3 regions of the Desulfocicer niacini genome follow, and region 1 is predicted to be linked to each of the others. Evidence: riboswitches for the same ligand, from Rfam matches in the RefSeq annotation. Region 1 holds a riboswitch; each other region holds the start of a gene.

Region 1 (7,429 bases):
AGGAAAAATTTGACATGGCCGTTGTCTCGGTTGGTGTAAATGACGTAACCGGTGGTACCTCATGAAGACAATGGCAGGCCCTCCTTGATAATCTGTGTAATCTCTTAATGCTAAAATTTGGGGTGAAACATATTTTGCTGTTAAGCGTTCCTCCCATGCATTCATTTCCAGCGTTATTTTATTTAATATCTGCTGAATTGAACCGATTTTTTTTGGGTGGTTGAGTCAAGTATTTTTTTGCAGAACCTACAACTACTACACTCTTTTTCGCAATTTGCCAATGTGTCGACATCGTGCTTTGAAATCTTCTTGTTATCCACAAAAAAATGATCCGCCATCCACTTCATGGCGTCCAGGAGATCCAGGAGGTTCCCCTCATAGGATTTCTGAATATAAGCTGTGACAGTGTTTTGAAGAAAGTCTGTGCCAAGGGTACGGCCCGAAATTTTGATGGTATCAACCAGGTGGGAATAGTCGTCGATATCCTCCGGCCTGATGAACGGTGATTTGAACAGGCGCTCTGGATTGTTGAACAGTACTTTCATGCACCCCCACTCCCGGTTAATCTCATACCCCCGTTCCCGGACAAGCCCAGTGTTTGTTAACGAAATTTGGGCATCGTGGGCCGGCTTAAACGGGCAATGGTAGAGACATCCCTCGTTGGCGAGAAGTTCAAGTCTTAGACCTGGATACGCCTTCTTCAGTTGGGTCACAAGGACTTCAAGGGCTTTGGGGTTCCGGTTCAACGACCTGTCCAGAACAAGTTTTGACGGACGTTTGAATGCAGATTGATCAACGAGTTCCAGGTAGGCCCGGGCCTTGTCCATGGAGTCTATCATGCAGTTGATGCCAGGGACCGCCTCAAGTTTCCCAAGGAGGTCTCCGCCATGGCTTGAGAGGGCATTGAGAAGATAGGCATCACAAAAGATGATTCCGTCAAGGCTGGAGTGCTCCATAAGTATCTCAAGATTTTCCATGAGTCCGGTCAGAAACAGGGGGGCAAAGTAGAGATCGGGGGCCATGAACCGTGAGTTTAACAGGCAGTAGAGATGGGGAACCAAAAGCCCATTGAGCTGTTCGGCAAGCCTTTCCGTGGCAACCTGCTTGAACCTGATCCTTGAATCGAGCACATGCCCCTGGTGGAGTCCAAAGTAAACCGAATCGATCCGATCCCTGTGACGCCGTATAAAAAGGGCGTATGCCTTGTCCGGGATATAGGGAATGTCAAATTTCATAACAGGCTCCTGTATTGATTAACGATCCTGGGTGGGGCCGTGCATGGGGAATTGGCCAGATATTTACATTGCCGACCCGAATGTTTAGCCATTTGTATGTCCATTATATTGTGATCAACTTCTCGTCATCTTTTAGTATTTGAGTTAAAGTGAGGCCATGATAAATTACTTCAATATCAATATGTGAAAACGCCTCTATTCCTTTGAGCAGTTGGTGCCATGGCTCAAATATCAGGATATCATTCAGGGTTGTCTCAATTTACTTTTGCTGTTTTTTAAGTTCTTCCATTGAAGCTTTAAGCGTGAGATTGTCTTTTGTAGCCCCTAAGCTTTGCGTTTTAAGGGGACTTTTAACAAAACCTACGGGTTTAAGATTCATTTCAGGTCAGCCGGTTCAACCGATCAGAAGGATCAGACCCGCCACCCAGCTGTTGTCATTTTTATACGGCAATTTTGATTTTTCCGCTTTTTGGCCCGACCATCCGGAAGACAGCATTAATTGGGTGACATCGATGCCAAAGCCCGACATGGATGGTCGAGCCGATTCCATGTGACGGCAGGGTTTGTTTTCTGTCACTACACAGCAGCTTTCCTGGTCCTCACAAAATAAATCTTTACATGATCCCCCTGCAAATGCTTTTGATTTTTTAAAACCTGTCGCTCTGGCTTTCTGCTCCACAGCTGCGACTATTTGGTGAAGCAATCGCATTACTCCTTTTCGTTCATCGGAAAACATGATCGACGTGGGTAATTCTATTTTTACGACAATGGAATATTGACTTTGGCTCTGCCATTCTCTGAATTCTGCAGGGCCTTCCACATGGGGAGGGCAGCTTGAGGAGCGACCATAATTCGGGCAGGTATACTCTCCGTTACACAGCTTCGCCAGATTTTCTTTTACCAGAATTTCTTTGGAGGATATGGCGGTGCAGGCACTTGCCCCAAGTTTGATGGCTTCTTGTTGCAAGTGCTCCCATGGCTGTTTTGATATCGGGTTTAGTTTTGTTTTTGTATCCAAAATACGTTTGATTCCTTTGCGGCTTAAATGAGTTAGACTTTCTGCTGGGCCATGATGTTACGCATTCAAAATCCTGGGCTTGGTCATGACCTGACCCCATCCCTATGTGGCCCATGTTGTGACCAAGCCCAAAATGCTCAATGTTGTGAGTTAATGTCAAGCAAATATTAACGTCAAATTTTCAACAGTTATGGATTCTGAAAAGGGCAAGTTTTTTTACGACCTGTTCCTTACCAGAATTTTTTTGGAGGATATGACGGAGCAGGCATTTGTCCAGTTTTTATGATTGACATTTAAGATTTTACAAACTATTAACTATCACTGATCAGGTGCAGGAAGCTGCATAATAGGGAATCCGGTTTAAATCCGGAACGGGCCCGCCGCTGTGATTGGGGACGAACACTGCATAATGTCACTGTCCATATGATGGACGGGAAGGCGCAGTCAGTAGATTGATCCAAGAGTCAGAAGACCTACCTGGACAACCATAGGGATGCTGCGTACGGCAATGCCGGCACCTGTTTGATTCTGAGGATAGAAAAAGGGACAGCCTTGGATCGTTTTTTATAAACGATTCAGGGCTTTTTTTGTTTTGGGCCTCTTTAAATAAGCATCAATGGAGTGACTGGCAAATATTAACAAAGGTATGTTACTGATTTCAATGCGTTTTGGCACAACTGCTGAAGATACAAATATGGAGGTAAAATGAAAAAGGCTCTTTTTGTTTTTTTATGTTGTTTTTTACTTACACTATTTTGTGGGTGCTCGCAGGATATAACCTCTGAAAGTAAACTCAAAAAAAATGAAGATGCCGGTTTTATGAGTATCGGTAGTTTCTCCATAACCCGGTTTGATAATGGCATTAGTAGAGTGAGGGATGGTGCCGGAAGACAGATGACGCTTGTACCACGGGGTATGCCGGTGCCCGATGGCGTTGATTCAGCTGAACTTGTTAGAACACCTGTCAAAAGGGTTGTTGCCTATGGGGCCTTTGATATTGCCATTTTAAAGGCTTTGGGCGTGCTTGAGGATAGTCTGGTGGGGGTTTTGATCAAAAAAGAAGACTGGACGATTCCCGAAGTGGTGCAGGGTATGGAGGACAACAAGATTACCTATCTGGGGGATTATAATGCCCTTGATTTCGAACGACTACGAAAGCTTAACCCGGAACTGGTGCTGACATGGGACATGTCCATTATCCCGATGATGGCGGAGATGAAGGTGCCGGTTGCCGTTACCACCACACCAACGGCCATGTGTTTATCTGCCAGGATGAAGTTTGTTCGATTCCTGGCTCCGTTCTTCAATAAGGAAAAGGAGGCGGATGCTTATTTTAATAAGGTTTCAGGGGCATTGGATCAGATCCGTATGGATACGGCCAATGCCGGGGTTAAACCCAAGGTAATGTGGGGGGATATTTACGAGAAAAGAGTGCTTGTGGAACCGGGAAACGCATGGGTGGGACAGCTTGTGGAGTTGGCATTAAGCGATTACCAGTTTGAGGATGTATTTGGTAAATCCTGTATTGAAATTTCCCTTGAGCGTTTTTTGTATTCAGGTCAGGATGCGGATATCTTTTTTACCTATCGCACACCGGACAGCGGTGCCACATCAAAGGCGTCTCTTGCCAGGGCCAATCCGCTGCTGGCCAATATTAAGCCGCTAAAAACCGGGCGGGTCTACTCTCCGTTACCCCACTATAAACACTCCGGTGATAAACTGGATGAGATATTAATCGATATTGCGGCTATCCTTCATCCGGAAAGCTATCCTGGATACAAGATTCAATATTTCAGGCTGTTACCTGAGAATGATCCGATTGCCTATTCCAAATAGACACACAAAAAAGGAATGCTATATGACTACTCCGATTACTTCATCCGCGCTTGCTCCATCCACTGATTATACAATCCATCGTCAACTTATGTGGCGGCGGCGGACGATCAGTTATATTTTTTTCGGACTGGTTTTGCTCTTGATTCTGGCAGCTAATATCATGAAGGGCTCCGTGGATATCCGATTTTCAGAACTATGGACCATTCTTGCCAGCCACGATATTGAAAGCGTCAACGGGTTCATTATATGGAAAATCAGATTACCCCGGGCCATTTCCGCAGCCCTTGGGGGTGGATATCTCGCCATTGCAGGGCTTTTGCTCCAGGTTTATTTCCGAAATCCAATTGTGGGGCCGTTTATCTTGGGGATTTCATCCGGGGCAACACTCACGGTTTCCTTTGTTATGTTGACATCTCTGACACTTGGAATGACGGCGTTAAATCCATTTATGGCCACCCTGGCCGCCTTTGTCGGGGCCTATGGAGTGATGTTGGTGGTCATCAGCATTGCCGGGCGGGTGAAAAATGCCGTTACCCTGCTGATCGTGGGCTTGATGATGGGGTATTTGTGCCACGCTGTCACTTCCATACTGGTGGCCTTTGCGGAAAAAGAAAAAATCAAAGGGTTTGTGTTGTGGCAGCTGGGCAGCTTTTCCGGATTCAGGTGGAGTGAAATTGAGATATTGATTCTGGGAGGCGGATTAATTTGTGTTCTGGTGTATGCCCTGTCCAAACCCCTGAACGCTTTTCTCCTGGGAGAGGATTATGCAGCATCCATGGGGGTGAATATCAAGGTATTCCGACTTTTGATTCTTCTGTCTTCATGTGCCCTGGCCGGCATGATTACAGCCATGGCCGGACCCGTGGCATTTGTGGGGCTTGCTGTACCGCACATGGTGCGCCTGGCATTTGGCACCTCGGATAACAAAATTCTTGTGCCGGGTTGCCTTCTGGTGGGGGCGGTGGTTACCAGTTTGTGCGATTTTATTGCGCGGATGATTTTTTCTCCTGTGGAACTGCCCATTTCAGCGATCACTGCCTTTTTTGGTGCCCCCATTGTTATCAGCTTGCTAATGAAACGAAAGGTGGTGTTATGATGAAATCCAAATCGGTGTTAAAAACTGAAAATTTGTCCGTAGGATATCCTGGAAAAACGGTTCTTGAATCGGTGAATCTGGATTTTTATAGTGGCGAATTCGTATCCCTTCTGGGGCCCAACGGGGTGGGAAAAAGTACACTGTTAAGGACCTTGTCACGTCTGTTATCCATACGCAAAGGGCGTGTGTTGGTCATGGGCAAATCCCTTGATACCATACCGGCTCCGGAACTTGCAAAGGTGATGTCGGTTGTGCTGACCCATAAAGCCGTCCCCCCCTTGTTCCAGGCCTACGATTTTGTTGCCATGGGGCGATATCCTCATACCCGTTGGACCGGTCGGCTTGATACAGAGGATGACCGGGTGGTGATGGATGCTCTGTCCATGGTCCGGGCCCAGGATCTCATACTAAGGGATATGTCAACCTTAAGTGATGGTGAGCGCCAAAAAATTCTCATCGCAAGGGCATTGGCCCAGGAGCCCGAGATTATCCTGCTGGACGAGCCCACCATGCACCTGGATTTAAAACATCGCATGGAGATCATGTCCATTCTTAAGGATATGTGTCGTAAAAAAGGGATCTGTGTGGTGGCATCACTGCATGATATTGAAGTGGCCTCCAGGGTATCGGACCGGGTGGCTTTGATTCAAAACAACACCATCGCCCGGTTTGGTCCCCCTGAAGATGTGCTTTTGGAGGACACGGTTTCCGATCTTTATGATTTTGGCGATGCCGGTTTCAGCCGCCTGTTGGGAAATATAGAATTCCGGGGGAGCATGGAAAAAGGCGCTGTTTTCGTCATTGGCGGCATGGGCAGTGCTTCTGTTTTGTATCGCCTGCTGTCTAAAAAGGGATATCGGGTTAAAACAGGGGTGCTGTTTAAAAATGACGTGGATTACCATGTGGCAAAATCATTGAACATTAATCCCCTTATCGAAAACACTTTGCAACCCGTATCTGATCACAGTATCAAATCGGCACTCAGTGCACTTCAAGAGTGCGACGCCGTGGTGGATGCCGGTTTTGAGGCCGCAGATTTGAACAGGGGGAATTTAACCTTGATTGATTCGGCTAAACAACTGGGCAAACCCGTATTTCGTTTGAATGGAACCCCAAGCAACGGGATAATGCGGCCGGAAATTTCCATGGATATGACAGCGAGTACCGAATCTGCTCTTGTCGGTTTGATAGATCGGAAAATGGCCGAAATGTCATGAAAAACCCCCTCTCCTATTTGATTCTTATGCTGACGGACCGCTGTAATCTGTCCTGCCGTTATTGTTATCTCGGGGGACATAGAAAATCCATTTCCCATGATGACGGGTCTGACATGTCGTTTGATACCATTGATCAGGCACTTGAACTATTTGCGGCACATAAGAAAAATTGCAGCATACAGATCTCCGGTGGAGAACCCCTGCTTGCCCCCAGACAGCTTGAATACACGGTGGGTAAAATTAGAAGGATATCGCCGGATGCCCCCATTGCCATGCAAACCAATGCCATCCTTCTGGACGATAATGGGGTGGATTTTATAAAGGCACATAATATAAATCTTGGTATCAGCCTTGACGGTGATCCGGGTATGCAGGATCTCTGCAGAGGCGGTGCTTCTGAGACATTCAATGCCCTGGGATGTCTGGAACAGAAAAAAGTGCCGTTTAGTGTGACCTGCGTCGTGTCTTCCGTCAATGCCCATCTGTTACACCGGGTGGTTTTGGCCCTTGCCGGCTTTTCCATGGCCGGGGGCGTTGGTTTCGATTTGCTGGTGCAAAAAGGAAAGGCAAAGAGTACAGGTGTTGAACCCGCTTCTCCCCTGCAGTTGGAAATCGGTATAAAAAAGGTGAAACAGGCCCTTTCTCTGGTAAATGCGGGGCGACAACGTCCAATTGTTATCCGGGAGAAGGAGAAAATCAAGGTCTGTCGGTATGTTGGGAAAAAGGCATCCGCTTTCTGTCATGCGGCCCATGGACAAAGCCTTGCCGTGACCCCTAAAGGAGATCTTTATCCCTGTTCGCAAACCGCATTTGATCCTGATTTTTACGTGGGCTCTTTGATGGAGAAAAATGGATGGGAAAGCATTTATCCTTCTTTGGAAACGAGCCGTCTTGCCCTTGAATCATATAAATTGCGAAATAACGTTGAAGATCATTGTCGTTCCTGTGGATTTAAAGGCACGTGTCCCGGAGATTGTCCCAGTAGATTGTACTATAATTCAAGTGGCGAAGATCCCCTGGCCTGCGT
Region 2 (7,429 bases), on a different contig from region 1:
GAATGGAAAAAGCCGTACTCGGTGGTTTCGATCCTTCGGCAAGAAAATATTTAAAAACGGATGAGTTGACCTTCACGGTTCCCTTATCCCTGTATCAAAAAATGCTTAAGGCCATACCAGAATCCATGTTCAATGTCGGCAATGAGTGGGCAATCGTTCGTAAAAAGGTACGCCGTAGTGCAAAGGCCTGGGGAGAGGAGGATTAATTAGGCATTTGTTTGATTTTTATCTGTGAATTTCGCGTTATTTCGGCAAAAGAAGGCATCCTTCACATCCCCATAAAAATAGTTTACACTTTTTGGGGAGAAACACCTGAAAAATAAACTTGGACTCCAGAAAGTGTAAAGTCGCCGTGAAAGATGCCTATTTTTTATTCCCATCATCTGCGATCATGTACAAAGTGTACACTCTAAAAAGAGGAGAAAGCAAAATGACAAAATCAATCATTGTGGGGATTACCGGTGCCAGCGGCGTTATTTACGATATTCCCCTGCCCAAGGCTCTGTAGAACCTGGGAAGGAATTGGATTGTTTGGCTATTGAATACCAGTTGTTTGACTGGTGGACTGGCCTATAAAGGATCGACTGGAAGGGATCAGTTTTTCCCAGAGGTAGAGAAATAACCCCAAGGTGAAAAGCAACATGCCGATAAAATAATAATATTTCCCCGGATCATTTTTGATAATTACATGGATAAACTGTTTCCGATTCATCCCCCCGTCTGTTTTGGGGGCAAAATCCTTTAAATGAATGGAGATGGGAGAAAGATAGATGGGCTGGTTAAAATCAAGCAGGGCGGTTTTTTCTGTGTGACCATTTTTAATTGTCACCACTGCCTTGATATCAATGGCTCTTTTTTCCATGTGGGCGATGCGTTTTCCCTTATAATAGTATATGGAAAGCGTTTGCAGTGTAATGGTGCAGGCAGGGGAATCAATGGAGATGGATTTTCCCGGCAGTAGAATTTTGCCCATATGGGTTCCGGTGCATAGATAACTGATGAGATACCCCGAAAACATGATCAGCATGCTATAATGCATGATGTGAGGGGAGAGCCGCAATAAAAATCGAAATCTTGTCGGAAATGCATTGCGTTTTTTGATTAAGATGACCATGCGGTGGGTGGTGCATACAAAGGTGTTGATGGACAGGCATGAAAGCAGACCCACCAGAATGAAAAGCCAGGCGGTGTATTTTAGATAATATCTGCCGTAGGAACCGGCCCATTGGTAAAAACCTATGTCGTTGATGGGAGTAAAGAGTTCAGGATGATGTTTAAGTGGGGAATATCCGGCAAACAGGTCCACCATCATTAAAGCGATGATGACCAGGGTAAGGTTAATATGGCCCCAGAAATGCCAAATGCGGTGGTGTATTTTCAAAAGAATCCTCCCGGTAATCTAAATATGCCAAGTTCCGGCAGGCAGGTGGTGAAAAAAGTGCCAAATGCTCCTGCCAGAGCCAGGATGGCCCTGGGCCTGGGTCCATGCAATTGGGTTAGGTGAAGGTGAAGAAACAGGATATAATAGAGCCACATCGCCATGGTGCTTGTCAAAATGGGATCATCCCATATCACGGGGGAACCCCATCCCAGATAAGACCATATGGCACCGGAAAAAATGGACAATGTCCAGAAAAAAAATCCCCACATGGCAATGTGGATCATTTTTTTTGTGTCGGTTGAATCTTTTTGTCCGGTTAAGATCAAGAATGCAGTGACACCGGTCATTAAAAACAGGGCTTTTCCCATTACACCAAAGAGAAAGAAAAGATGCGAAAACGGCGTTTTAAACTGTAAAAATGGAAGATAGTAGTCATTGGGAAATAATAATGCCGTTGCCGCCAGACAGGATACCAATAATGGTTGAACCAGGTGGCCTTTCCGGGATAAAAGAGGGCGGATGTATAACAGGCCAACAATGCAGGGAATGAAATAGGAACCCTGGTAAAGGGGAAGCAGCGGGAAGGAAATGTAGTATCGTATTACCAGGGAGAGGGCATTACACAGACACCCCATGATCAAAAAGAGGACAGCACCGGTCTTGTAACGGCAGCTGATGAAAAACAGGCTGACGAAGTAACACATGGTTGCTGCCAGAAAACAGTCCTTAATTAATTCAGACATGATGATGTGCTCATGGCTCCCATTAATACAAAAAATCCACGAATATCAATCCGTGGATTTCCCTTTTTTATCCATGGAACCCATGGGGATAGCAGCACTCCCATGCGGCATTTCCCTGAAACAGTTTCATTGACCCCTTAAGATCCAATGATTGCCGATTAAAAATTTCATAATCCCTGTGTCATGCAATGGAGACTATCCATGGGATGAAGCCCATGAATTTAACGGCATATCGCAAAAACTGTTTTTTTTGTTTGCCAGGCAGGTCTTCTGACTTTCGGATCATTCTACTGACTGCGCCTTCCCGGAAGTATTTTCCAGTGACATATTGCAGCGTTCGTCCTCGATTACAGCGGCGGGCCCGTTTCCGAATTTCACGGAATTCCCTTTTGAGTAAAACACCTGAAAACTAATGCTTTGTCTACAAACCAATAACAAAAAAGTCAAGGATAAAAAAACTTTTCCGGAGCTGCTTCAAGGTCCGAGGGGAAACAATTTATGATATGTTTTATTGTTTTGAAGGGTGTGGGTACTTAACAATAAATATATTGACTAATTTAAAAAATAGTGATTAAGGTTACTCCCGAAATCGTCTGGGTGCTTTTGCAAGCATAGGAAATTCAATGATTACCCTGCCATGGAGGGTAAATATTCGGTCCGCGCCCCATCGTTATCTGTTTTGGTCTGCTAACATAGACTTAGTATGTTACGCAACTTTCAACAGGTGAATATGAGGCTCGACCCAAACATTTACATGACTAAGCCGAATATTTACCATGGATGCATGGTGTTTTTATCTGGATTTTTGAACAGGAAACCCCGTTAAAATCGGGGACGGGCCCGCCGCTGTAATCCTTCTTTCCCATGGCGTTGACAGGGAAAAGCGTTTTTGGCATGGAGTGCCACTGCCCAAGGTTTTATGCGTTTTTTTTGATGTGTCTGAAATTATTTCAGGTATGAAAACGAATAAAACATCGGGTGGGAAGGCTGCTGAAGCGTAAGGAAAGTCAGAAGACCTGCCCAGACAAATGACGCTATTTCTCGTGGACAAAGAAATGGCGCAATAATCCCGCCGGATAAAAATGGGAAATCCCGGATTGTTGTTACGATTTGGGGGTTTGCCTGTTTTCGTGGTTTTTCTCACTTCCCCATATATGATTGAATGCCTGGCAATAGTGTTGTTGTTTTTTTTGATCCGCCACCATCAATCTCCGTAAATTTTACTTATTGTCCTTATAATTCTTTTAATAATTCTTTTAATTTTTTGTGAAGGGCGGGGAGGTGACATGGTGGGGAAATATCTTTGTGTGGTGGTTACTGTGGTAATGGTGTTGTTTTTTTATCAATTTGTGCCTGTTTCTATTGCATTGGATAGCACTGATGCCATTATCATTACGGCCCGGGACATTGAAGCCATGAACGTGAACACCATGTCCGATATATTAAACAGAGTGCCGGGTGTCAGGGCAGGGGATTCATCCGTTTCCATACATGGATCATCCAAGGTGAAGGTCTATGTAAATGGGAAACCACTTAACGATCCCACAGCCACCCACGGCGGTGTTTGCTGGGATATGGTGGTGCTGGATCACATTGAAAAAATTGAAATTTATAAAGGCAAGGGCGGTGTGTCCCACGGAAGTGATGCTGCAGGCGGCGTGATTCTCATTTCCACACGCAAGATCGCTAAATTTAAAGGGGCCGTTAAGACCCATGCGGGCAACAAAGGAGCATTTAACGCCAAAACAAACGCGACCAGCATTCTTGGACAACTGGGCATGGGGATCTCGGCGGAGTATAACACCAATGACGGATATAAGACGAATAATGATAAAGAGACCCATAGACTGGGGGGGCGACTTGAGTATTCCCCCCGGGAAGACATGGGCTTTATTGTTACCGCCGACTACATGAACGATGAACGCGGTTTGAGCGGATTACCCGACTTTCCCACTCCTTTTTCCCGCAAGGAGACGGATATTGCTATTTTTTCTCTATTTTCTTCATTTAAGTCCTTGACCGGAAAAACCTATCTCAGCCAGGGAGAGAAGCATAATACCGATATCAGCAAAAACTTGGATAAGACCATTGAAGTAAGAAAACTGGGCCAGGATATTAATTACGCCTTTCAATTAAATGAACAAAACAGCTTGAATTTTGGGGGTGCGTGTGAGCTGGGAACGGCAGTGGGATCAGATTTTTCCAGGAAACGTGAGTCCTCTTTTTCAGCGTTTTCCACCTGGTCCAGGGGGCTTGAATTTCTGCCGATGACCCTTTCAATGGGGCTTCGCGGCAGTTATAACTCGGAGTTTGATAATGCAGTAAATCCAGAAATAAAACTGATTTATAAAAAAGACAGGTATCAAATTTCTGCATCCTATGGCCGGGTTAATAATACCCCTTCCTTTTATCATAGATACAATGAAACCTCCTCGACCATCCCCAACCCTGATTTGACCATGGAAACTGCAAATAATTATGAGTTGGGATTCTCCATGGAAATGTCTCCATCATTTTCTTCTCATTTGACTTTGTTTTATAATCAACTAAAAGATAAAATTAGCTATGTTCGTGATGACGCAGGGATTGGACAATATCAGAATGTGGGGGAGGCGACCTACAAAGGGGTGGATTTTGGGATAAATTGTAATTCCTGGAAATGGCTGGGCATCAACGCATCATACACCTATCTTGAAGCAAAAGATGAAAATACAGGCTTGTGGCTCACAGCCAAGCCTGCCCATCGGGTTGATGTGAATTTTAATGTGACACCTATTGAAAAATTGTTTTTCAATTTGAATGTGCTTTACGCATCAAAGTGCTACACTAATAAAGCCAATACAAAAAGTGCTCCGCAATATCTCATTGCAAACATACGTGGAGAATATTTTTTTAAAAAATTCAGTCTTTTTTCCGAAATTGAAAATATTGCGGATACCACCTATTATTACGTGGATGGATTGCTGGCACCTCCCCTTTTGTGGATTGTGGGGCTGGAATATAAATTTTAATCAAGGTGCCTGCCCTCCTGTCATGCGCATATTCGACCGGATAATGTCGCTCTCGGAGAATTTAAGTCTTTTTGGGCTTGGTTCTAAGTTGGCCCACTTTGGCCAGCACCCATCAGATAATAGCCGTTGAGTATTTTGGATTTTATCATAATATCTATTTGCTAACTGTTTGGTGCATATCCAGTGGGCGAAGTTAGGACCAAGCCCTTCTTTTTTTGTCTTCTGTTAAAATTAATGATACAAAGAGTATTACTTATGGGTATACGTGCCGGGTAGAGATATCCCTCAATTGAGTCAGATCTGAGTTTTGTTAACCGCTTCGAACAGGAATTGCAATGACCACCAATCCGCTGCATTATTTGATGAATCCGTCTTCCATTGCCACCTTTGGCGCAAGCAATAATTTTATGAAAATGGGCACCATGCAGGCCTTGAGCATGATCAAGGATGGCTATAAGGGAAAGATCTTTCCCGTACACCCAGAGGAAAAACAGGTTTTAGGGAGAAAGGCGTATGCCAGTGTGGCAGACTTGCCTGAAACCCCGGATCTGGCTTTTCTGGTGGTTCCCGCAAGCCAGGTTATTCCCATTCTGAAGGCCTTAGGACAGAAGGGCACAAAGAGTGCCATCATCGTTACTGCAGGATTCGGTGAAACCGGCAGGGATGGCCAGAAGCTTCAGGACAGGCTCAACGAAATATGTGAGCAGTACGGCATCCGGTTTCTGGGTCCCAATTGCATGGGCATCATCAACAGCGATATTTCACTGAACACCACCATTGCCCCCTATCCCCGTGCCAAAGGTGCATTGGGATTGGCCTCCCAGAGCGGTACCTACGTGTCCCAGACCATCTCATATCTGGGAAAGCGGGGTATCAGATTCAGCAAGGCCGTCAGTGTGGGGAACAGCGCCAGCATTGATATCATCGACGTCCTCGAATACCTGGGGCAGGACGAGCAGACCCGGGCCATTGCACTTTACATCGAGAGCGTCAAAGACGTCAGGCGGTTTGTTGAGGTGGCCCGCAGGATTACTCCCCATAAGCCCGTGGTGGCCCAGTATGTGGGTGGCTCCGGTGCCGGGGCACGTTCGGCACTTAGCCATACGGGTTCCATGGCAGCACCTGATCATCTTTACGAGGGAATGTTCCGGCAGGCAGGGGTTATCCGGGTTCACTCCATTGAGGCGCTTTACGGATATGGAAATATGCTCGCCCTTCAGCCAGGGCTTGAGGGGCCACGTATCGGTATTTTGACCAATTCGGGTGGGCCCGGCTCGGCCATGGCCAATGAACTGGAAAAGGCGGGTCTATCCGTTCCCCAATTTTCACAGGAGCTTCAATCCAGGATCCGGCCCCTGATATACGGCCATGCTCCCTGCAATAATCCCGTGGATATGACCTTTCATCTGGATATTGATATTTTAACCCATGAGATTCCCTCCATAATTTTTGAAAGCGGAGAGGTGGATGGCCTTGTTATCCACGGTGCCATACGCAAAGGTTACCTGGCGGAAATATATGAACATGTGAAAGAGCATTTTGACAACGCCCCTGTTGAAGAAACCTTTTTAAAGGAATCTCCCCCCATTTCGCAGAAGACCCTTACCCTGGTGGCCGACCATGGGAAACCTGTGGGCCTTTCCAGTTTTTATGACCGGGATGATGATTATACAGCTGCTTATCAGGATCATGGGGTGCCTGTGTTCGACTCGCCGGAAAAGACTGCCGGTGCCATGGTGGTCCTTTACAAGCATTTTAAGGTGAGACAGCGTCTCCCCTGGCATCCTCCGACGATTCCCGTTCCATCTGCCGGAGCCTGTGAGCTGATCCAGCGCTGTCTTTCCGGAGGGCAGGGAAATCTGGACGAATATGATTCCAAACAGTTCCTGAAATCCTGGGGCCTGTCCGTGAATGAGGAGGTCCTGGTGCAGACCAGAGACGAGGCTGTGGCCGCCGCAAAAAGCATGGATTTTCCCTTGGTATTAAAAGCCTGTGCCCCTGAAATTCTCCATAAAAGCGGCAAGGGTCTTGTGGTGTTGAATGTTAATTCAACGGATGAAGTTGCCCAGGCCTATGATCGTATACAGGCGGCCCGGATGCAGGCGGTTGAGACATCGGAGACCGGAATGCAGGAAGTGATTGGGGACCAGGAGATCGGAGAACAGAAGGATGGGCGACAAAAGGTCCGGAGCAGTGACGTGTCTGTACTGGTCAGTCGGATGGTCAGGGGAGATCGGGAGTTTGTGGCCGGTATTGTGGATTGCAAGGACTTTGGTCCTTCGATTATGTTCGGA
Region 3 (7,429 bases), on a different contig from region 1:
GGCAGTTTCGGGTTCAGCTGAAAGGGAAGGCGGGGCTTTAACTGCATGGGTTTTTGCTTTACCACCCGGGTAGGTGTGGTGGTTTTTATCCGCTTGGGTTCCTGTTTGGGTTTGGGTTTCTTAAGCTCTTTTTTCCGAGGGGGTGTTTCCCTGTGTTTTACCCGGATTACCTGAATAGGCTTAATATCCTCAAGCGCTTCTTGATCCTGGGGGATTAAATGGATGAGACCGGGCATGAGACCAAACAAGGTGATATTTAAAATGGCCGACAATACTATGGCAAGGCTCCAACCCATGAAAGATTTCAATCTGGATTTCCCGATATTTTTTTTATCGGTAAAGAGGGATGATGCCCGGGTGGTGGTGTTGGTTTCCGTAAGAGGGGTTGCTTTCATGAAAAAGCCTATTGCCCCCGGGGCAGGCTGGCTGCCAGGGCTACGTTTTCCGCCCCGGCCAGCTTGCAGTTATCCATTACGTTGATCACAAGACCGGTGAGGCTTTCCTTGTCTGCCACAATGACCACTGCTGCCTCCGGGTTTTCAGCCAGGGCTCGTTCCACATTGGCCCGAACGGCCCTGGGGTCAATTTCTCGTTTGTCCATGTGTACGGTATTGTCTTTTGTAACGCCGATGAGGATGGTGGTGCCGGTTTTACTGACAGCGGTGCTGGCTGCCGGGCGGGATATGTCCACCCCGGTCTCTTTGACAAAACTGGTGGTCACCAGAAAGAAGATTAATAAAATAAAAACCATGTCAATAAGCGGGGCAATGTTGAGTTCCAGATTGCCTTTTTTGCCCCGTCGGGCCGCTGTGATGTTCAGCATGGGTTATTTCCTTACAAAAAGCGTCTCAGGTACATGCCTGTGGCTGAGATGCGGTGTTTCAGGTTATTGGCCCGCCGTTTGAGAAAGCCGCTCATGTATAATCCGGGGATGGAGACCAGAAGGCCCGTCTGGGTGGTGATAAGGGCCACGGAGATGCCACCAGCCATGGCCTTTGCATTGCCCGTACCAAAGACTGTGATTACGTCAAAGGTGGCCATCATGCCCACCACGGTGCCAAGCAGTCCCAGAAGAGGGGCCACACCGGATAAGACACCAATAAGGGCAAGATGGCGATCCATTTCCGATGTCAGCCGAAGAACGGTTTCATCAAGGATAAATCCGTCCAGATCACGGTCTCCGGTTCTTTGACTTAGAAATTCCCGGACCAGGAGAGAGTTAGCTCCCTGGTACTTTTTATGGGGCATCTGGTTTTTTTGTATTAATTGTCCGGCTTCAATGCGGGGAATATTTTTGATGAACAGTTTGCGCATCACATAGACCCGGTTGATGATGAGCATCCACATGATAAAAGATACCAGGAGAATGGGATACATCACCTCGCCGCCGGAGCGGATATAACTTTCCATGTGAAATAGAAATTGGTCCACGACGTTTATTCCCTGCAGGTGTTTCGGGATTTAAAAACCATATTAACAAAGGATACAGACTTCTCTTCCATTTTACCGATTTCCATTTCCACCCGCCGGTTTAAAAGGGTGTGGAAAAACATGATGGGGATGGCCACGGAAAGGCCCAGCATGGTTGTCACCAATGCTTCTGAAATACCTCCAGACATCATTCTTGGATCACCGGTACCGTAATAGGTTATCACATGGAAGGTGTTGATCATGCCTGTGACGGTGCCCAAAAGCCCCAGAAGGGGTGCGATGGCCGCCAGCATTCCCAAAGTGGAAAGAAAACGTTCAATGCGGGGAATTTCGTTTAATATGGCCTCCTGCAGCGCATTTTCCATGTCCACCCGTTCCCGGTCTTTAAATTCCAGTGCTGTCAGCAATACTTTGGGGATCAGTTTTTTGCGTTTGGATTCCAGCAGCGCACGGCACTCCTCCCATTGATTTGTATCCACCAGGCGCTGTATCTTTAGCATGAAGGTATCGGCATTCATCCGTTTGCTCAGTAGAAAAAAGACCCGTTCCATTAGGATGATGAGGGCCAGCGCCAGAATAGCCACAAGGGGCCACACGATGGGGCCTCCCTTGGGAATTTGTTCCCACAGGTTTAGTTGGTGGGTGAGTTGCCGGAGTGCTCCGCCCTTGGAGATATCCATGACAACATCGCCTGTTGTTTTGTCCATGTAATCTTTGATATTGCGGGCCATCCAGGCATCAGGCAGTCTGGAAAGAGCAAAAAACCGACGGCTTTCATCCGAGTAAATGAGAAATCCGGTTTCATCGTCCAGGCTGTACATGCCGGTGAAATTGCCGATGATTAAAAGCGTGGCCTCCCTTTCTTTGCCCTGACGGTCCACAATAATACCTTTGGTCAGCTTTACCTCTCCTGAAGATTGTATTTCATTAAACAATAGAGATACCATGCGGCGGATGTCTTCCATGGATGGGAATTTTTCCTGGTTGATCAGGGGAGAAAGAAATAGATGACGGTCCGGGTCAAGGGCACTCTGGATGCTCTGGATGAGCATGCTTTCAAGATCCTTGGCGTTACTTCTGATAAATCCGGATAATTCCCGGTTAACTGCTTGGGTTTCGATGAGGGAGTCTTTGATCTTATCTGCGGCCGTCATGGTTTCTTCTATGCGTATTCTGATGGCGGCGTTGTCCTGTTCCAGGGTCTGGTTTTGCACCTTGATGTCCTCAATGGCGGCCAGTAAGCTTTCGCGGTCCTTGGTGATGTCTGCTTTCTTTTTTAAGGCTTCCTGCTTAGCCTTTTTTAATTCCAAGGCTGCCTGTTCCTGTAGGGCGTTTTTTTGCTGAATCAGGGTCATATGGGTCTGACGCATGTCCTGGGATATGGCCGGAGTGCTGGTGCAGCAGTATATCACAAGGGCAACCATCAATATTCGGCTGCAAAATAGGTTCAAGGTTTTCATTTTTTACTCCTTAATAACTGCCACGGGCAGATTATATTCTGATCTCGCTCTGCCCACAACGAAGCATGAAAGAATGTTAGGATGGCCTACTCTTTCTTTTAAACGACCAACTACAACTGAAAAAATAAACGGATGTATTACCCGGAACTCACAGCGTGCAGTATCATTTGTTTGTTCATCTGGCAAGTTGCCCGATGGGAAGGGAAATTATTTCCACTGTGCGTCGCTTGCTGCCCATTTCCACGGCGGCAATAACAGGCGAAAGATATTCCGCAGCAAGGGGTGTCCATTGGTTTTCTGCTACATTGAATACTCCGGCTGTTTTATGGTCCAGGGTAAGGGCAAACAGCGATATTCTGCCAAGTCGAAAAATATCTGCAAGTACCTCATTGCCGGAGAGTGAAATTTTGTCCTGGGTTACCTCAATGGTGTTACCGTATTCGGCTTCCACGAAAAGGGTCTCCATCACTTTACGGTATTTTTCGGCTATGGAGATTTCAATATCTTCCATGATGGCGGCAAGCTTCTGCAGGCGGTTTTTCCGCTCTTCGCTGAGGAATGGGGGATCATTGGAGACCAATGCATTGAGGGAGCTCTGTACCTCCTGTAAAAAGGGAAGCATTTCCCTTTGAATTTTTTCATGGGCGTTTTTTTCTGATTTTAGATTTTCCAGAAGCGTGTTGTGAGCGTTTTCTTCCTTGGTGAGTGCCTTATGGGTTTCCTTTAACAGGACGTTCTGCTCTTTGAGTTGCTCATAGGTGATGAGCAGGCCCGCCTTCTCTTTTTCCCATTGATCTTGTTTTTTCTGCGTGTTCTGACGGGTGACAATGGAATTGTCCACTTTCTTTTTGACGGATTCAGCTGTTTGGGAGCTGAAAGCCGTGGATGTGGACAGCAGCACAAGTAGAATGCTTATGGAAATGGTCCGTTGTAGTAATAAAATCATTAATGTGTCCTGTCTGTATGGTTCTGTGTGTTTTTGTTATTCATCTGCCCATTTGTCAGGAAGGATAAGAATGCGGGGCTAAATTTAAACTCCGGGCAACTCTTTCCCCGGGGAAAATGTCATGGGTTTCTTTATACCCATGCTGACGGATTCATGCAAGCCCTTTTGGAGAGACCTCTGTTATGCTCTCCGGCTTTTATGTTCCCCGGTCTGGATTTAACCTTAGCCTTGATTTGTATGTCACGGAGTACATGGACGTTTGATCTTTGGATTGAAAGGGTTAAAAATGCTGATGGGGGCATTGGAATCAAATTCCAATGCCCCAGAAACGCAGTCATCAGCTACATCGAGGAGAAAACAACGGCACTTCCGGTCATATTGTTTAAAAAAAATGATAATTTTCCAAAACAGTGTGCCAAAAGCTATGGTCCGAACGGCCGGTATTCCGTTCTTCGCCGTTTTATGTGATATCAGGGAAGGCATCGGACCCATGTCACTAAATCCGATGTCCCTGTTGTCACCTGAAGGAAAGAGGAAAAAATGAAAGTGATCCAAAAGGCACCGGGATATTTGATTTGTAACCAGATCCCTTATCAACCCGACTGAACCAATGAATTTCATGGCGTCAGCCATTTTTTGGAAAGGGATCGCATCTGTTAGCTTTTTGACAAACGCGCCCGCAACGCGATCCCGGTGCCTTTTGGAAATCGTATATACGTTGATGTTTTGAATATCTTTACAACGGATTGTGTCTGATCTGTGTGGATGTTGGACTGAAATATTATGGAGGCAGGAAAGAAACCGTGGGCAGGAACAGAAAAGATCATGTATGCATTGGTGGCGGGCAGCCGTGATGGCCCCCTTGATCCGATCTTTACGGAAAAGGCGCATACTGTTTGGGTAAGCCGATTTTTCACATGCAAGATGTTTTTTACGGTGTGCCATATAAACAAGATCCCATAAATACAAAAAATCCACAGATTCCAATTCTCAATCCGTGGATTTCCCTTTTTTATCCATGGGATATTCGGGTATCTGCATTCCCATGCAGCACTCACCCTGAGACAATTTTTTAATACAGTCTGTGATTTACTGATACGTCATGGATAGATCTTGATCATGCATCAATACGCTATCCGAATTATTTTCACTACAACTGTACCGACGGAAGATTTTTGTGTTTGATATCTTCCAGTGCCGGATTGTCTTTATCTTCACCAGGCAGGTCTTCTGACTTTCGGATCATTCTATTGACTGCGTCTTCCCGGAATTAATATCCAGTGACATTAATGCAGCGTTCGTCCCCGATTACAGCGGTGGGCCCGCTCCCGATTTTCACGGGATTCCCTATTGAGCAACAGCACCTGATAAAACTGATTTGCAAATTACAAAGTAAAAATAAGAATGTCAAGGGGAAAAAATATTTTTGGGGTATGGCTCTGTGTTGCCGGTTCCGGTTTGTTTGAATAATGATTTCGTGATATGGAGGAGGTTATGAGCAAGCCCATTAATTTTCAACTGATGTGGAACTGAAATGATAAATGAACATGTGATGCCCCGTAACCCCAAAAAATACTCAATGCTGGACAAGCGCACCAAAGAAGATCTCGAATATATTTTCAAGAAAGCGTCGTCAGCCCACAGGCAAGGCAGGTTTGCACAGGCAGAAAAAGGCTATCGGAAAGTATTGAAAAAAAGGCCGGACTGGGGGCGGGCGCTGAATGCACTTGGAACCTTGTTTCTTGATCGGAATCAGGTGGATAGGGCGGAAAAAATATTTGAACAGGCAGTACGGCTTACACCTCCCCATTTATCCGCATGTTATAATCTGGGCAGGATGAAACAGATTGCAAATGATCACAGGGCAGCCGTACCAATATATAAAATTATGCTCAATGAACAGCCTGACATTGGCGAAGCATGGAATAATTTGGGGGTGGCATACCGGGAAACCGGGCAGCCGGATGGTGCCATTTCCTGTTTTCGCAAGGCTGTGATGTTTGCCCCTGAGATGGCAGAGGCCTGGAACAACCTTGGCGTGGCCCAGGATGAGTCGAATCTCATTGGGGACGCATTAAATTCATATAAAAAGGCCATTGAGATACAGCCCCATTATGCTTCAGCCCACTTGAACCTCGGCATTTCTCTTCAAAAACAAGAACGATTCAGGGAGGCGGAGAAACATTACAACAAGGTGCTTGAAATTCAGCCGGATAATAAGGCGGCAATATTCATGCGTCAAAGCATGGGCCTTTCAAAAGCACCGGATGCAGCTCCCGTGGAGCATGTGCGCAGTATCTTTGATAGGTGTGCCGAAAATTTTGAGAAGATTCTGGTGAAGGATCTTGAATACAAAACCCCTGAACGTCTCTTTGAGCTTGTGCAGCCGCATTTGACTGAAAAAATGAATATTCTGGATCTTGGCTGCGGTACCGGGCTGGGCGCTGGGCTCTATAAACCCTTTGCAAAAACCATTACAGGCGTTGATGTGTCGTCCAAAATGCTTGAAAAGGCAGCTGAAAAGAAAATTTACAGTCGGCTGGAAATTTTTGACATACTTCAGGAGTGGAATTTTCCCCGGAAATTTGATCTGATTTACAGTTCTGATGTCTTTGTATATTTCGGTACTCTGGATGCCATCATTAACTCCGCATCTTTATGCCTTGTTGATGATGGAATTCTTGCATTTTCAGTGGAACTGCTGGAGGATAATAGTCTGGAGTATCAGCTTTTTCCCAGTGGCCGTTATGCTCATTCCCAAGCCTATATTAAAAAATGTCTGAATCGGCATGGATTTCAATTAATAGAAAATACCGAAGCAGGTATCAGAAAACAATCCGGTAAGCATGTTAAAGGGTTATTGATTGCCGCAGTAAAGCATTCTTTGACACAGACCTCTTGATGTTCAAGGGGGTTTCTTATCGACTTGTCCGTCCGATGTTATCCGATCCAATATCGCATAATGTGCATCTTGAATTTTTTTAACCGTACCTCATATGAGTTCTGTGTGTGTGGAAGTGGGCGGGTCTTAAAATTGGTATGTGGTGTCATGGCGTACCTGGGGAAAAACCCGCCATACCAGTGCTGTGTTTTTTAGTATGTATCTCCTGATGTTTAAGAAACAGTGAAATATGGGGGACAGGCCACGTTTTTTTGAGATCATCGTGATCTGCCCCCATTCGCACCCTTCGGCCTGATTTTTGTGTTGTTTTAGTAAAAAATGGAACGATATTTTTGTTTCCGGCATGGGAGCTGTCTTGATAACTTGCCCATGTGTTATTCGATCAGGTACTCATGGTCTGCTCCTGGGACCTGTAGGCAACAATGTCTTCAATGCTCAGTACAGGAAAATCATGGGCCTCGGCAAAGTCAATAATTTGGGGCAGCTTTGCCATGGTGCCGTCGGTGTTGGTCAGTTCGCACAGTACGCCTGCCGGATACAACCCTGCAAGGCGCATGAGATCCACGGTTCCTTCTGTGTGCCCCCTTCGCTCAAACACGCCGTTGGCCGCAGCTCGCAGGGGAAATACATGGCCCGGGCTGTGAATGTCTGCACGGGTGGCATCGGGTGCTGCCGCACACCGGATGGTGG

What was found. Region 1 has a riboswitch for cobalamin ahead of ACYQ2M_RS15695 (ABC transporter substrate-binding protein). Riboswitches for the same ligand answer to the same signal wherever they lie in the genome.
Region 2: it holds a riboswitch for cobalamin, as region 1 does, so the genes downstream of both, ACYQ2M_RS16715 (TonB-dependent receptor plug domain-containing protein) here and ACYQ2M_RS15695 (ABC transporter substrate-binding protein) in region 1, are expected to answer to the same signal.
Region 3: it holds a riboswitch for cobalamin, as region 1 does, so the genes downstream of both, ACYQ2M_RS22435 (hypothetical protein) here and ACYQ2M_RS15695 (ABC transporter substrate-binding protein) in region 1, are expected to answer to the same signal.

Annotation. Positions count from the first base shown of each region.
Region 1 covers NZ_BAAHYK010000028.1:55,152-62,580, forward strand. The annotation lists gene ACYQ2M_RS15680 (SGNH/GDSL hydrolase family protein) at 1-65, shown strand, start outside; gene ACYQ2M_RS15685 (hypothetical protein) at 183-1,235, opposite strand; gene ACYQ2M_RS15690 (DUF2284 domain-containing protein) at 1,630-2,253, opposite strand; cobalamin riboswitch at 2,564-2,748, shown strand; gene ACYQ2M_RS15695 (ABC transporter substrate-binding protein) at 3,148-4,089, shown strand; gene ACYQ2M_RS15700 (FecCD family ABC transporter permease) at 4,112-5,185, shown strand; gene ACYQ2M_RS15705 (ABC transporter ATP-binding protein) at 5,182-6,402, shown strand; gene ACYQ2M_RS15710 (radical SAM protein) at 6,399-7,429, shown strand, end outside.
Region 2 covers NZ_BAAHYK010000032.1:1,850-9,278, reverse strand. The annotation lists gene ACYQ2M_RS16730 (DUF169 domain-containing protein) at 1-206, shown strand, start outside; gene ACYQ2M_RS16725 (hypothetical protein) at 536-1,381, opposite strand; gene ccsA (cytochrome c biogenesis protein CcsA) at 1,378-2,124, opposite strand; cobalamin riboswitch at 2,368-2,545, opposite strand; cobalamin riboswitch at 2,907-3,162, shown strand; gene ACYQ2M_RS16715 (TonB-dependent receptor plug domain-containing protein) at 3,411-5,135, shown strand; gene ACYQ2M_RS16710 (acetate--CoA ligase family protein) at 5,471-7,429, shown strand, end outside.
Region 3 covers NZ_BAAHYK010000063.1:10,497-17,925, reverse strand. The annotation lists gene ACYQ2M_RS22460 (energy transducer TonB) at 1-395, opposite strand, end outside; gene ACYQ2M_RS22455 (ExbD/TolR family protein) at 404-823, opposite strand; gene ACYQ2M_RS22450 (MotA/TolQ/ExbB proton channel family protein) at 835-1,410, opposite strand; gene ACYQ2M_RS22445 (DUF3450 family protein) at 1,437-2,891, opposite strand; gene ACYQ2M_RS22440 (DUF3450 domain-containing protein) at 3,067-3,837, opposite strand; gene ACYQ2M_RS22435 (hypothetical protein) at 4,078-4,824, opposite strand; cobalamin riboswitch at 5,041-5,220, opposite strand; gene ACYQ2M_RS22430 (tetratricopeptide repeat protein) at 5,372-6,739, shown strand; gene ribB (3,4-dihydroxy-2-butanone-4-phosphate synthase) at 7,122-7,429, opposite strand, start outside.